2 regions of the Thalassospira sp. MIT1004 genome follow, and region 1 is predicted to be linked to the other one. Evidence: predicted binding sites of a transcription regulator. Region 1 holds the regulator's gene; the other holds the start of a gene.

What was found. The regulator PhoB, encoded in region 1, activates phosphate uptake and scavenging genes when phosphate is short. The targets are predictions, from matches to a motif close to TNTCATAAAACTGTCA.
Region 2: BC440_RS20010 (DUF2794 domain-containing protein) is a predicted target of PhoB. The motif match lies at 1,728-1,743, and genes of this name have one in related genera.

The regions. Positions count from the first base shown of each region.
Region 1 is NZ_MCAO01000011.1:346,142-351,770, forward strand. Features, by position in the region: gene BC440_RS06375 (SDR family oxidoreductase) at 1-435, opposite strand, end outside; gene BC440_RS06380 (calcium/sodium antiporter) at 594-1,556, opposite strand; gene BC440_RS06385 (cation:proton antiporter) at 1,874-3,634, shown strand; gene phoB (phosphate regulon transcriptional regulator PhoB) at 3,697-4,392, opposite strand; gene phoU (phosphate signaling complex protein PhoU) at 4,410-5,132, opposite strand; gene pstB (phosphate ABC transporter ATP-binding protein PstB) at 5,154-5,629, opposite strand, start outside.
Region 2 is NZ_MCAO01000046.1:9,214-14,842, forward strand. Features, by position in the region: gene BC440_RS20000 (ribonucleotide-diphosphate reductase subunit beta) at 1-488, shown strand, start outside; gene BC440_RS20005 (tetratricopeptide repeat protein) at 551-1,312, opposite strand; gene BC440_RS20010 (DUF2794 domain-containing protein) at 1,329-1,682, opposite strand; gene BC440_RS20015 (hypothetical protein) at 1,837-2,262, opposite strand; gene BC440_RS23010 (hypothetical protein) at 2,353-2,607, shown strand; gene BC440_RS20020 (tetratricopeptide repeat protein) at 2,719-3,369, shown strand; gene BC440_RS20025 (PQQ-like beta-propeller repeat protein) at 3,420-4,760, shown strand; gene der (ribosome biogenesis GTPase Der) at 4,882-5,629, shown strand, end outside.

The DNA of each region.
Region 1 (5,629 bases):
ACGCTGATCAATCAGGTTGATGATGACGCCCTTTTGCCCGGCGGGCAGCCGTTTGGCGAAATCCTGCGACAACACAAACGGTGCGCGCAGATTGGCTTCCATATGATAGTCCCAGCCCTCACGCGTGGCGGTGCTGATATCATCATATTCAAAGGTGGATGCATTATTGATCAGCACACCAATCGGGCCAAGTGCAGCCGTTGCTTCGCGTACGACACGGCTGCTGTCTTCTTCCTTGCCAAGATCAGCGGAAATAACGCAGGCGCGACGACCAAGGGACCGGATTTCCTCGGCAAGCTGTTCCGCATCCCTGCGCGAGGAATGGCAATGAAGGGCAACATCATAACCCTGTGTCGCCAGATCAAGCGATAAAGCCCGTCCGATACGCTTGGCAGCCCCGGTTACAAGAGCCGTTTTAGGCATTTTCCCTGTCATCTGGTTTCCATCCCGTTCATCAAGATGCGCCCCTTCCCGGGGAAGGCAGCCCCCTTAAATATCGGCCGCCGTCATTTATGTTTGGTCATTCCGGAACTTACAATCAAACCCGCCAGCCGGTCCATAACCGCATTTATCGTTTCAGGCATGAAGATCAATCATGCCGTAACCAGACTCGCAACATATCCCAGATAAGCCAGAACAAAGACGATCCCGGTGATCCGCGACACTCCGCGCAGGAAATAGCCGACCACCAGCAAAAGAATGGTAACTGCCAGCATGATCCAAAGATCGGATTGCAGAATCTGGTCTGGCACGGCAATCGGCGCAATCAGCGATACACCACCGATGATCACCAGCAGGTTCAAAAGATTGGAACCAACAACATTGCCAAGTGCAACGTCGGAATGCCCGCGGAACGCCGCAACAATCGATGCCGCCAGTTCAGGAAGCGATGTTCCGAATGCGACAAGGGTCAAGCCAATGACGGCTTCGGACACACCGAACTGACGCGCGACAGAAACACCACCATCCACCAGCAGATCCGCCCCATAGGTCAAGGCGACAATCCCGATAACAGTGGCAACAATCGGCTTGAGCCAACCGCTTGGTACTTCGCCGACTTCGTCGACTTCTTCCTCATGCAGGTGGCTGGCATCACCCGGGCTTTTTTTGTCATGCTGATAGGTAAAGTACCAGATCGCTGCCAGAACCAGCAGCATCACCGCCCCAGCCCAGCGTTCGACAACGCCAAACATGCAAAGCCCGATGAACAGAACGGTCCCCAGCAGCATGGTGCCGCCATCGCGCACAACCATGGTCCGCGATGCCGTAATCGGTTTTAGAACCGCTGTTGCGCCGAGGATCAAAAGAATATTGGCAATGTTAGAACCAACCACGTTCCCCATCGCGATGTCGCCCGACCCGGCAAGCGCCGCATTCAGCGACACGACAAATTCGGGGGCCGACGTCCCAGCGGCAACCACGGTCAAACCAACAATGATCTTGGAAACCCCCATCAACAGCGCCAGACCGACAGCACCGCGAACAATGAACTCACCACCGGCAGTCAAAAGCACAAGACCACCGATAATCTGCAAATAGGGGATGAACTGTTCCAATTCCGGCCTGCTCGTTTGGGGAAATTTCTGATTGTTCCATGCCCTTTTACGGGCCAGCGGAACATGGCATTGCGAACGTAGAATAGCAAGCTGCGTCGTCCCGTCGTAATACCATTCGTCACATCGGTGTGATGCGGTTCCCACACTGGCACGCATACCGAAAGCAATCGTCGCGGTCGCCTGCTCTTAAGACGTGTCATCCATCACAGATGCCCTCTCATACGCGAAATTTCCATAGAAATCATAGGGGTATTTCCGCTATCCTGATTTGAACGACTTCCTTTACACGCCTATCTGCGCCGGACGCATAATCCATCATGTCACACAGCGTTCTTTTCGAGCTGTTCCTTGTCCTGACCGCCGCGGTGATTGCCGTCCCGCTGGCACAGAAATTACGTGCGAACTCGATCATCGGTTTCCTGATCGGCGGCTTTTGCATCGGCCCTTTCGGTTTTGGCCTGATCAGTGACCGCGAAGACATTTCAACCGTCGCCGAGCTTGGCATTGTCTTTCTGCTGTTCATGATCGGTCTTGAATTGTCGCGCGAACGCCTGCGCGTGATTGGGGGCCGGTTCGCGACCCTTGGTTTCCTGCAGATCGGCGTCACGATGGCCGTGATGTTCGGTGTATTGCTGCTGATCAATTACGATATGCCCGCCTCCATCGTGATTGCCGGAGCACTGGCCCTGTCATCAACAGCCATTATCCTTAAACAGCTTTCTGATGAACGCCAGTTGCACACACGTTTCGGGCGTGCAGCCCTTGCCATCCTGCTGTTGCAGGACGTTGCGGTTGGTCCCTTCCTGATCATGGTGCAGGCCGCTGGCAATGCCGGGAGCGAAACCAGCCCCTGGATCAGCGCACTAAGCGGTGTGGGGGCGGTTGCTGTATTGTTGCTGACCGGTCGTTATCTCCTGCCGCGACTGTTTCGGTATATTGCGGCTCTTAAAAACCCGGAACTTTTTGCAATCGGGACCCTGTTTGTCGTTCTGGCTGCCAGCACATTGACCGAAGCCGCGGGCCTTTCAATGGCGCTTGGTGCCTTTATCGCCGGGGTAATGTTGGCCGAAACCGAATTCCGCCATCAGATCGAAGCCGACATTTCGCCATTTCGCGGTGTTTTCCTGTCGCTGTTCTTCATGTCTGTGGGAATGTCGGTCAATGCCAATGTGGTCATCGGTCAGGCCGGAACGATCATTTTGTGGCTGATCGGGCTTCTGGTCATAAAGGCAGCGGTTCTTTTCGGATTGTCCCTGCTGATCGGCTTTAACCGTGCATCTTCAATTCGGGTCGCCATGAGCCTGGCCGCCGGTGGTGAATTCGCCTTCGTCATGCTTGCACTGGCATCGCAGAACGGGGCGGTTCCGATTGACATCGCCGTGATGCTGATCCCGGTGGTTGCGATTTCGATGGGTCTGACGCCGACTTTGATTTCGCTCGGCCACCGCATCGAACAGAAGCTTCATCCAAAGGAAACCGATCAGCTAAGCGAGATCTCGGATGAAACCGACGGCATTCAGAAACATGTTCTGGTGATTGGTTGCGGGCGCGTCGGCCGGGTTCTGGCCCGTCTGCTGCGCACCAAGGAAATCCCGTTTATCGTTCTGGAATCCGATGCCCAACAGGTTTCGCGTGGCCGAGCCGAAGGTCTGCCTGTTTATTTTGCCGATGGGTCCCGACCGGAAACATTTCGTGCCGCCCATACCGAACAGGCCCATATTGCCGCCGTTGCCATGGGCAACCCGCACGCAACCGAAAAGACCGTCGCCTTGCTGCGACAGCATTATCCGCATCTGAAAATCTTTGCCCGTGCCCAGGACATCACCCATATCGGTCCGCTGTCACGCAGTGGTGCCGATGCGGCCATCCCCGAGGTACTTGAAACCGGTTTACGCCTGTCCGATCACGTTCTGGCGGCCTGCGATATCCCGCAGGAAGATATCGATATCGAAATAGCCAAGTTCCGGCGTGCCGATATGCTGCTGATGAACGAACTTGCCCCGCGCACCGCGCGCCAAAAAACCGAAGACCAGGCACAAAAAACTGCCAAACCGGCAAAATCCAGGAAAAGCACCTGAAACACAAAGACCCCCATCACGAGAATGGGGGTCTTTCGTTTCGTCTTCCAGAATAACCGCAATCAAGCGGCTTCGACATCCAGTGCATAGCCAGCAGCACGAACCGTGCGGATCACATCGCGCGTTCCCTTGACGTCATTCAATGCCTTGCGCAGACGACGAATGTGAACGTCAACCGTGCGGGTTTCGACATAGATATTCGGCCCCCAAACCGCATTCAGAAGCTGCTCGCGCGAGAAAACCCGCCCCGGATGTTCCAGGAAATAACGCAGCAGACGGAATTCGGTTGGGCCAAGATGGATAGCCTTGCCGTTACGACTGACACGATGGGCGGCCAGATCCATTTCGATATCGGAATAGATCAACTGCCCTTGTGGTTGCGCCGGACCGGATCGACGCAGAAGTGCGCGAATACGGGCCAGCAATTCACCAATCGCAAACGGCTTGGTTACATAATCATCGGCCCCGGTATCAAGGCCGCGGATGCGGTCGCCTTCTTCGCCACGCGCCGTAACCATGATCACCGGCAAATCGCGGCTTTCAGGCTTCCGGCGGATCTGGCGGCAAACCTCGATCCCTGACATCACCGGCAGTATCCAGTCCAGAAGGACCAGATCGACATGGGTTTCGGCCAGAATTTTCAACGCTTCGTCACCGTCCCCGGCTTCGACAACCTGCATCCCCTCGCGTTCGAGGTTGTAGCGCAACATGGTTACGATTGCAGCTTCGTCCTCGACGATAAGAACCGTTGGGTCCATCTTCCTATGCTCCAGTGTCACTCATTCGGTTCTACGACGGCAAAGTTCGCCGCGTCATTTTTTGGCCGAGTATCCATCGGCAGGTCTTCGCCCTTGATCCGGTAATAGATCGTTTCGGCAATGTTGGTCGCATGATCGCCAATACGTTCGATATTCTTGGCGATAAACAGCAGATGGGTCGATGCCGTGATGTTACGCGGATCTTCCATCATATAGGTCAGCAGTTCACGGAACAGGGAATTGTACATATCGTCAACTTCCTGATCGCGCGCCCAGACACGCTGGGCCTTTTCCGCATCACCTTCGATATAGGCATCCAGAACGTCCTTGATGATTTCCTGGCACAGCTTGGCCATGTTCGGGATCACCTGAACCGGGCGGATCGGCGGCACCTGGTTAAGAACCTGCGCACGCTTGGCGATATTTTTCGCCAGATCACCGATACGTTCTAGATCGTTGGACAGTTTAAGCGCGGTCACCACCTGTCGCAGGTCATCTGCCATCGGCTGACGCAGGGCCAGAAGACGTACGGCAAAATCCTGCACTTCCTGTTCCAGCGTATCGATACGGTGATCGGAAAGAATGACCTTCTCGGCCAGTTCAGAATCCCGTTTAACGATCGCACGAATGGCGGAAATCAGCTGACTTTCGGCAAGCCCGCCCATCTGCGAAATGATGTTGTTCAGACGGGTCAGTTCTTCGTCAAACGAACTGACGATATGATGTTTCTCATCGACCATCGAAAATACTCCTGCCCGGACTTAACCGAAGCGACCCGTAATGTATCCCTTGGTGCGCTCGTCCTTGGGATTGGTGAAAATCTGATCGGTTTCGCCCACTTCGACCAGCTTGCCGAGATGGAAAAACGCCGTGCGCTGCGACACGCGGGCAGCCTGCTGCATGGAGTGCGTCACGATCACAATGGTGTAGTTCGAACGAAGCTCGTCGATCAGTTCCTCGACCTTTGCGGTTGCAATCGGGTCAAGTGCCGAACACGGTTCATCCATCAGGATGACTTCGGGGCTGACGGCAACCGCACGTGCAATGCAAAGACGCTGCTGCTGCCCACCAGAAAGACCGGTTGCCGGTTCCGGCAGACGGTCTTTGACTTCTTTCAGTAGACCCGCCCGTTCAAGCGAGGTCATGACGATTTCATCGAGCTCGTCGCGCGAATTCACCAGACCGTGAATACGTGGGCCATAGGCCACGTTGTCATAAATCGACTTCGGGAACGGGT
Region 2 (5,629 bases), on a different contig from region 1:
AAGGTTTGCAGCTGTTTGCCTCATTTGCGATGCTGATGAATTTCCCTCGCTTTAACAAGATGAAGGGCATGGGGCAGATCGTCACATGGTCTGTGCGCGATGAAAGCCTGCATTGCGAAAGCATCATCCGCCTGTTTAGGACATTCTGCAAAGAGAACCCGGAAATCTGGGATGACGAAATGCGCAGCGACCTGATCGAGGCCTGCAAAACCATCGTCAGTCACGAAGATGCGTTTATCGATCTGTCCTTCGAAGCCGGTGCGGTGCAGGGCCTGACAGCGGAAGATATAAAGAAATACATCCGCTATATCGCTGATCGCCGCCTTAGCCAGCTTGGTCTTAAGGAGCAATACGGGATTGAACAGAACCCGTTGCCATGGATGGATGCGATGCTGAATGCGGTCGAGCACACCAACTTCTTTGAAAACCGCGCGACGGAATATTCAAAAGCCGCAACGCGCGGTACTTGGGACGAAGCATTTTCCTGATCCCGTTTGAGGAACGAATATCATGCAAAAGGCCGCCTTCGGGTGGCCTTTTGTGTTCTGGTTCAGGGAACAGCCAATTCCTGTAGCCTTTTGTCAACACGTCTGATTTCTTCAAGGCGCAGCTTTGGTTCAAGATTGGTAATTGCCGTTGCCGGGTCCATTTCAAGTTCGACACCGGGAGGCAGGGGGCGTGGGCCAAGGGCTGAACGGCGCAGCCAGTAATAGGCATCTGCATAATCCTGTTCTATACCCCAGCCGCGTTCCAGCATCGCGCCGAGCATGAATTGGGCGGCATGCATGCCTTTTTCGGCGGCGATCCTGTAGTAATGGGCGGCTTCAACATAGTTTTGTTCCGCTCCACGCCCGTGAAAATACTGTTCGCCAATCAGAAAGGCGGCATCGGTATTGTTCCCGTTGGCACGAAGAGCGCGTTTCAAGAATTCTGTGGCGCGGAACTGGTCATAGCGCAGCCCCCAGCCATTGAAATACATCAGCCCAAGGTAATAGATTGCATTTGCATGATTAGAGCGTGCTGCAAGGGCAAACCAATCTGCCGCCTGTCGGTAGTCCTGTGGTCCCGCAAGACCGCGATAGTAAAGCAGGCCAAGCGCATATTGCGCACGTGGATCGTCTTCCTGTGCGGCAACGCGCCACTGTGCGCGGGCCATTTCATAATTCCCCGCCTGATAGGCCTTGTAACCACTGGTGTAGTCGGCCTGTGCCGGTGGAGCATGAAACGTATATGCCGCCAGAACAAGAAAACCACACAGCATGGTGCGATTGCCGCGATTGGGCGAGAAGAAAGCAAGTATGGAAAGGGGCAAAAGGCGAAACCGATCTTTAACGGGATTTGAACAGCGGGACGACTTTGCGTGCACGTTTTTCAACGGCATCAAGAACGTTCTGGATTTCCGAGCTTTGTTTAATTTTTTCACCGCTGTGAAGTGCAACGAAATGCCCGGCATTCTTGTGATCCGCACCAAGTTTGATGACGGTGAAGATGGCTGTTTCGTGTGAGGAACGGAAGATGGAGAACATGGCCATACCATCAAGGTGATCAATGGCATAGTCGCGCCATGCACCACTTGCGACTTGTCTGGAATAAGTGTTCATGAGCTGCATCAATTCAGTCCGGTCGAAATGCACAAAGCTTTTGGCTTTGCGGTACTGAGCCAGATTGAACAATGTACCCATGTCTTTCTCCGGACGTAATTTCAAAAGGCCGGGGTAGAGAGTTTATGACGCTCTGATGACACGGTAGCGCGGTTTATCCGCAGCCTCAAGTTTGAAAGGGCCGGGATATGAAAATTTTTACAAATATATGTGTGATTTCAGTTGGTTGAGGTGATTACAGGCTGCGTGATCGTGTTGGCGGCCAGTCAACGGTTTGTGCGCCGGTATTATAAGGATCGGGTGTGCGATAGCAGCTGACGGCGGCCAAGGTGCGATAGCAATAAAGTGGCGGTTCCGGGACCGGGTCCTTTTTGCAGTATGATTTGCCATCGATCTTGCGGATGGTCGAACAATCGCGGCCAGTCGAAAGGGAAACGACGTGGTCAATCAGGGTTTTGTCGGTGTTGATGATGCTGACAACGTCGAGCGCGATATACCATTCAACACCGGTGAAGATGTGTGTACCTGCAATGTCGGATGCGGTGGTATCGCAGCCTGAGACCCCGGCACCAAGAAGCGTTGCGAATAATCCAGCCAGAACGCGCTGACGGATTATACGTTTCGCCTCTTGTCGGCTTTGGGCCTTGTGCAAGCTTTTCATCCTGATCTCCGTGCATCGACCGGTCAGTATTTGCCCGGTAGCGATTAAAATTCCGTTTCCCGAATTTACAAATGCAATCCATGTGCCGTTTTGGGTGAAGCAGATACTGTTTTTGATGTTGGGACGGATTGGCCACATTTCAGCCGGGTTTGGCAATTAACCGGACGGCAGATTATGATTTTAGAGGCAGATTTTCGTTCGGGTTTAAGGTCTGGTCCTGCATCGCAGGCGGCAATTCTTTCCTTTGATGGTTGTTCACTGGATCAAAAACAACGTGATGAGGGTCAAGTTTTGCGAGTGAAATACAGCATTGCGGGATTTAATTGCGATATTGGCGGCTCCTGATGTGCAGCGGACTTGACCCCTTGCGTACTGGCGCGTTAAATCCTTGCCGGAATTAATTCTGACAAGCGGGCAGGTTGCCCGCTTTCTTTTGATCGGATTGGAGCGGTTTTCGTGGTTGATATTTTCCAGGAAGTCGAAGAAGACCTCAAGCGCGAGCGCAATGAAGCGCTGTGGCGCAAATACGGCAAATACATCGTGGGTGTGGCGGCCGTGATCGTGCTGGGTGTTGCCGGGCGTGAAGGCTGGAAAAGCTACGAGGAAAATTCGCGCATCGAAAACGGCACGCGCATGGCAAATGCCATTGAACTGGCACAGGCTGGTGAAGAAAAGCAGGATGCGGCACTGGGCGCGCTTGATGCGATCATTGCCGATGGCGATGCCGGTTTTGTCGCCCTTGGTCATTTCCAGAAGGCGGCAATTTATCTTCGCGCCGGGGCGAAAGATTCCGCGGTCGCCGAGCTTGAGGCAATTGCGGGTAACAGCGACGTCGAAAATATCTATCGCGACCTTGCCGTGGTTCAAATTGCGATGAACAACGCCGACGCATCAAATGCCAAGGATTTGATTTCGCGTTTGGAACCGATCGCTGTGCCTGAAAATCCCTGGTACTACTCGGCACGTGAAATGATCGCGATGCTTCATATCGCAGCAGGCGAGGTCGAAGCAGCAAAGCCGCTGCTGACCGAGATTGCCGATGACAGTGAAGCACCGTCAGGCATGCGCGCCCGCGCAAGTGAAATTCTGAAAGCCGTTGGCGCCTGATTGGCGGGAATGGCACAGGCAACCTGTTCACAGGGACTGGATCAGAGGATATGGTTTTGAGACCACGCAACATTAAATCTCTTTTGTGCGTCATGGGCATGTCGGTTGCCGTTTCGGCATGCTCAAGCTGGCTTGGAGAATCCGAAGATCCGCCGCTTCCGGGGGAACGTCTTGCGGTTCTATCGCTTGAAAGTACCGTTCAGCCCGATGTTGCCCTGAGCGATCAGCGTGTGATCCTGCCGGAACCCGAGCCAATGGTTGACTGGCCGCAGAATGGCGGTCTGCCAAGTCATGCCCTGCATCATGTTGGTCTGGACAACGATGTGTTGCGTCAGGATTGGTCTGTTGGTATCGGGGAAGGATCGATGGATGACAATCTTCTGCTCAATCAAGCGATTGTGGCGCGGGGTGTGGTGTTTACCATTGATGCCGACGCCGTCGTTCGTGCGTTCAGTGCCAAATCGGGCAAGCGTATCTGGTCGCTTGAACTGGCGAAGGACGAGGACGAAGACAGCACGCTTCTGGGCGGTGGTCTGGCCTACGAGAATGGTATTCTTTATGCAACCACCGGCTTTGCTGAGGTAATTGCGATTGATGCTCCCAGTGCAACCGTGATGTGGCGCTCACAGGTAACCGCCCCGATGCGCGGCGCGCCGACGGTTCGTGGTGGGCGCGTGTTCGTTGTGACGGTTGATAACCAGACTGTCGCACTGAACGCAATGACCGGCGAGACACTTTGGAGCCATCGCGGCGCATCTGAAGGTGCTTCCTTTATCGGTGGTGCAAGCCCGGCGGTTGACCAAGGGGTTGTTATTTCGGCTTACACGACCGGTGAAATGTACGCGCTTCGTGTTGAAAACGGTCAGGTGATCTGGTCCGATGCTCTGGCATCGGCGGGTCGCACCGATGCGGTTTCGGCGATTGCCGATATTCGCGGCCTTCCTGTGATTGATAATAATCTGGTGATCGCCACCAGTAATGCCGGTTTGACGGTTGCGATTGACCTTCGCACCGGGTACCGCGTCTGGGAACTGGAAGCCGGAGGCATCCAGTCGCCGTGGGTTGCGGGCGATTATGTTTTCATCCTTACCAACACAAATGACCTGATAGCCTTGCGTCGAGACACCGGACAGGTTAAATGGGTGACTGCTTTGCCGCGTTTTGTCGATCCCGAAGATCAGGAAGGCCCGATGGTATGGACCGGTCCGGTCCTGGTTGGTGACCGGTTGATCGTTGGAAACGAGCAGGGCGAAATCATGACTGTTTCCCCGTATAGTGGCGAGATCATCGGCAAGGATGAGGTTTCCGGCCCGATCACCTTGCCGCCTTCTGTTGCGGGTGACAGTCTTTACTTCCTGACTGCGGATGCCGATCTAATCGCGTATCGCTAACAGGTAGAACACAGTTTTTGCGAAAGATCCGATCTTTTGCCTGATATGCGCGTGCGCCGGAACGGGGTAAACTGCCCCTCGGCGCACATCGCCGTTTTATAACAATGAGTCTGAAAGTCAGATGTCGCTGAAAGTAGCCATTATCGGTCGCCCCAATGTCGGGAAGTCGACCTTGTTTAACCGTCTGGTCGGCAAGAAGCTGGCGCTGGTTGATGACCAGCCGGGCGTCACGCGTGATCGCCGTTATGGCAGGGCGCGTCTTGGACATATGGGTTTCGATATTATCGATACCGCCGGTCTGGAAGAGGCATTTGACGATTCCATCGAAGGCAAAATGCGCCAGCAAAGCGAAATGGCCTTTGAAGAATGTGATATTGCGTTTTTCCTGATCGATGCACGTGCGGGCCTGACCCCGCTTGACAATCACTTTGCCGACTGGCTGCGCAAACGCAAGAAGCCGGTTTATGTGATTGCCAACAAGTACGAGGGCAGGGATCAGGATGCAGGTCTGTACGAGGCTTATGGCCTTGGTCTTGGCGATGTTGCGCCGATTTCAGCCGAGCATGGCCTTGGCATGGAATTGCTGATAGATATCATGCGCCCCCATTGGGAAGAATATCGCGACAAGCAGCGCAAGGCGCGCAAGGAAGGCGATATTGCTGCCATCGATGACGATTTCGAAGATGACGAGATGGACGAGGACGATGGTTCTTTCCCGTCCTTTGAAATCGAATATGACGAAGACGATGAAGGCGAGGAAGAAGTTGTTCGCAAGGATAATTCGAAAATCCAGCTTGCGATTGTCGGCCGTCCAAATGTGGGTAAATCAACCCTTCTGAACCAGCTTTTGGGTGAAAACCGGGTAATGA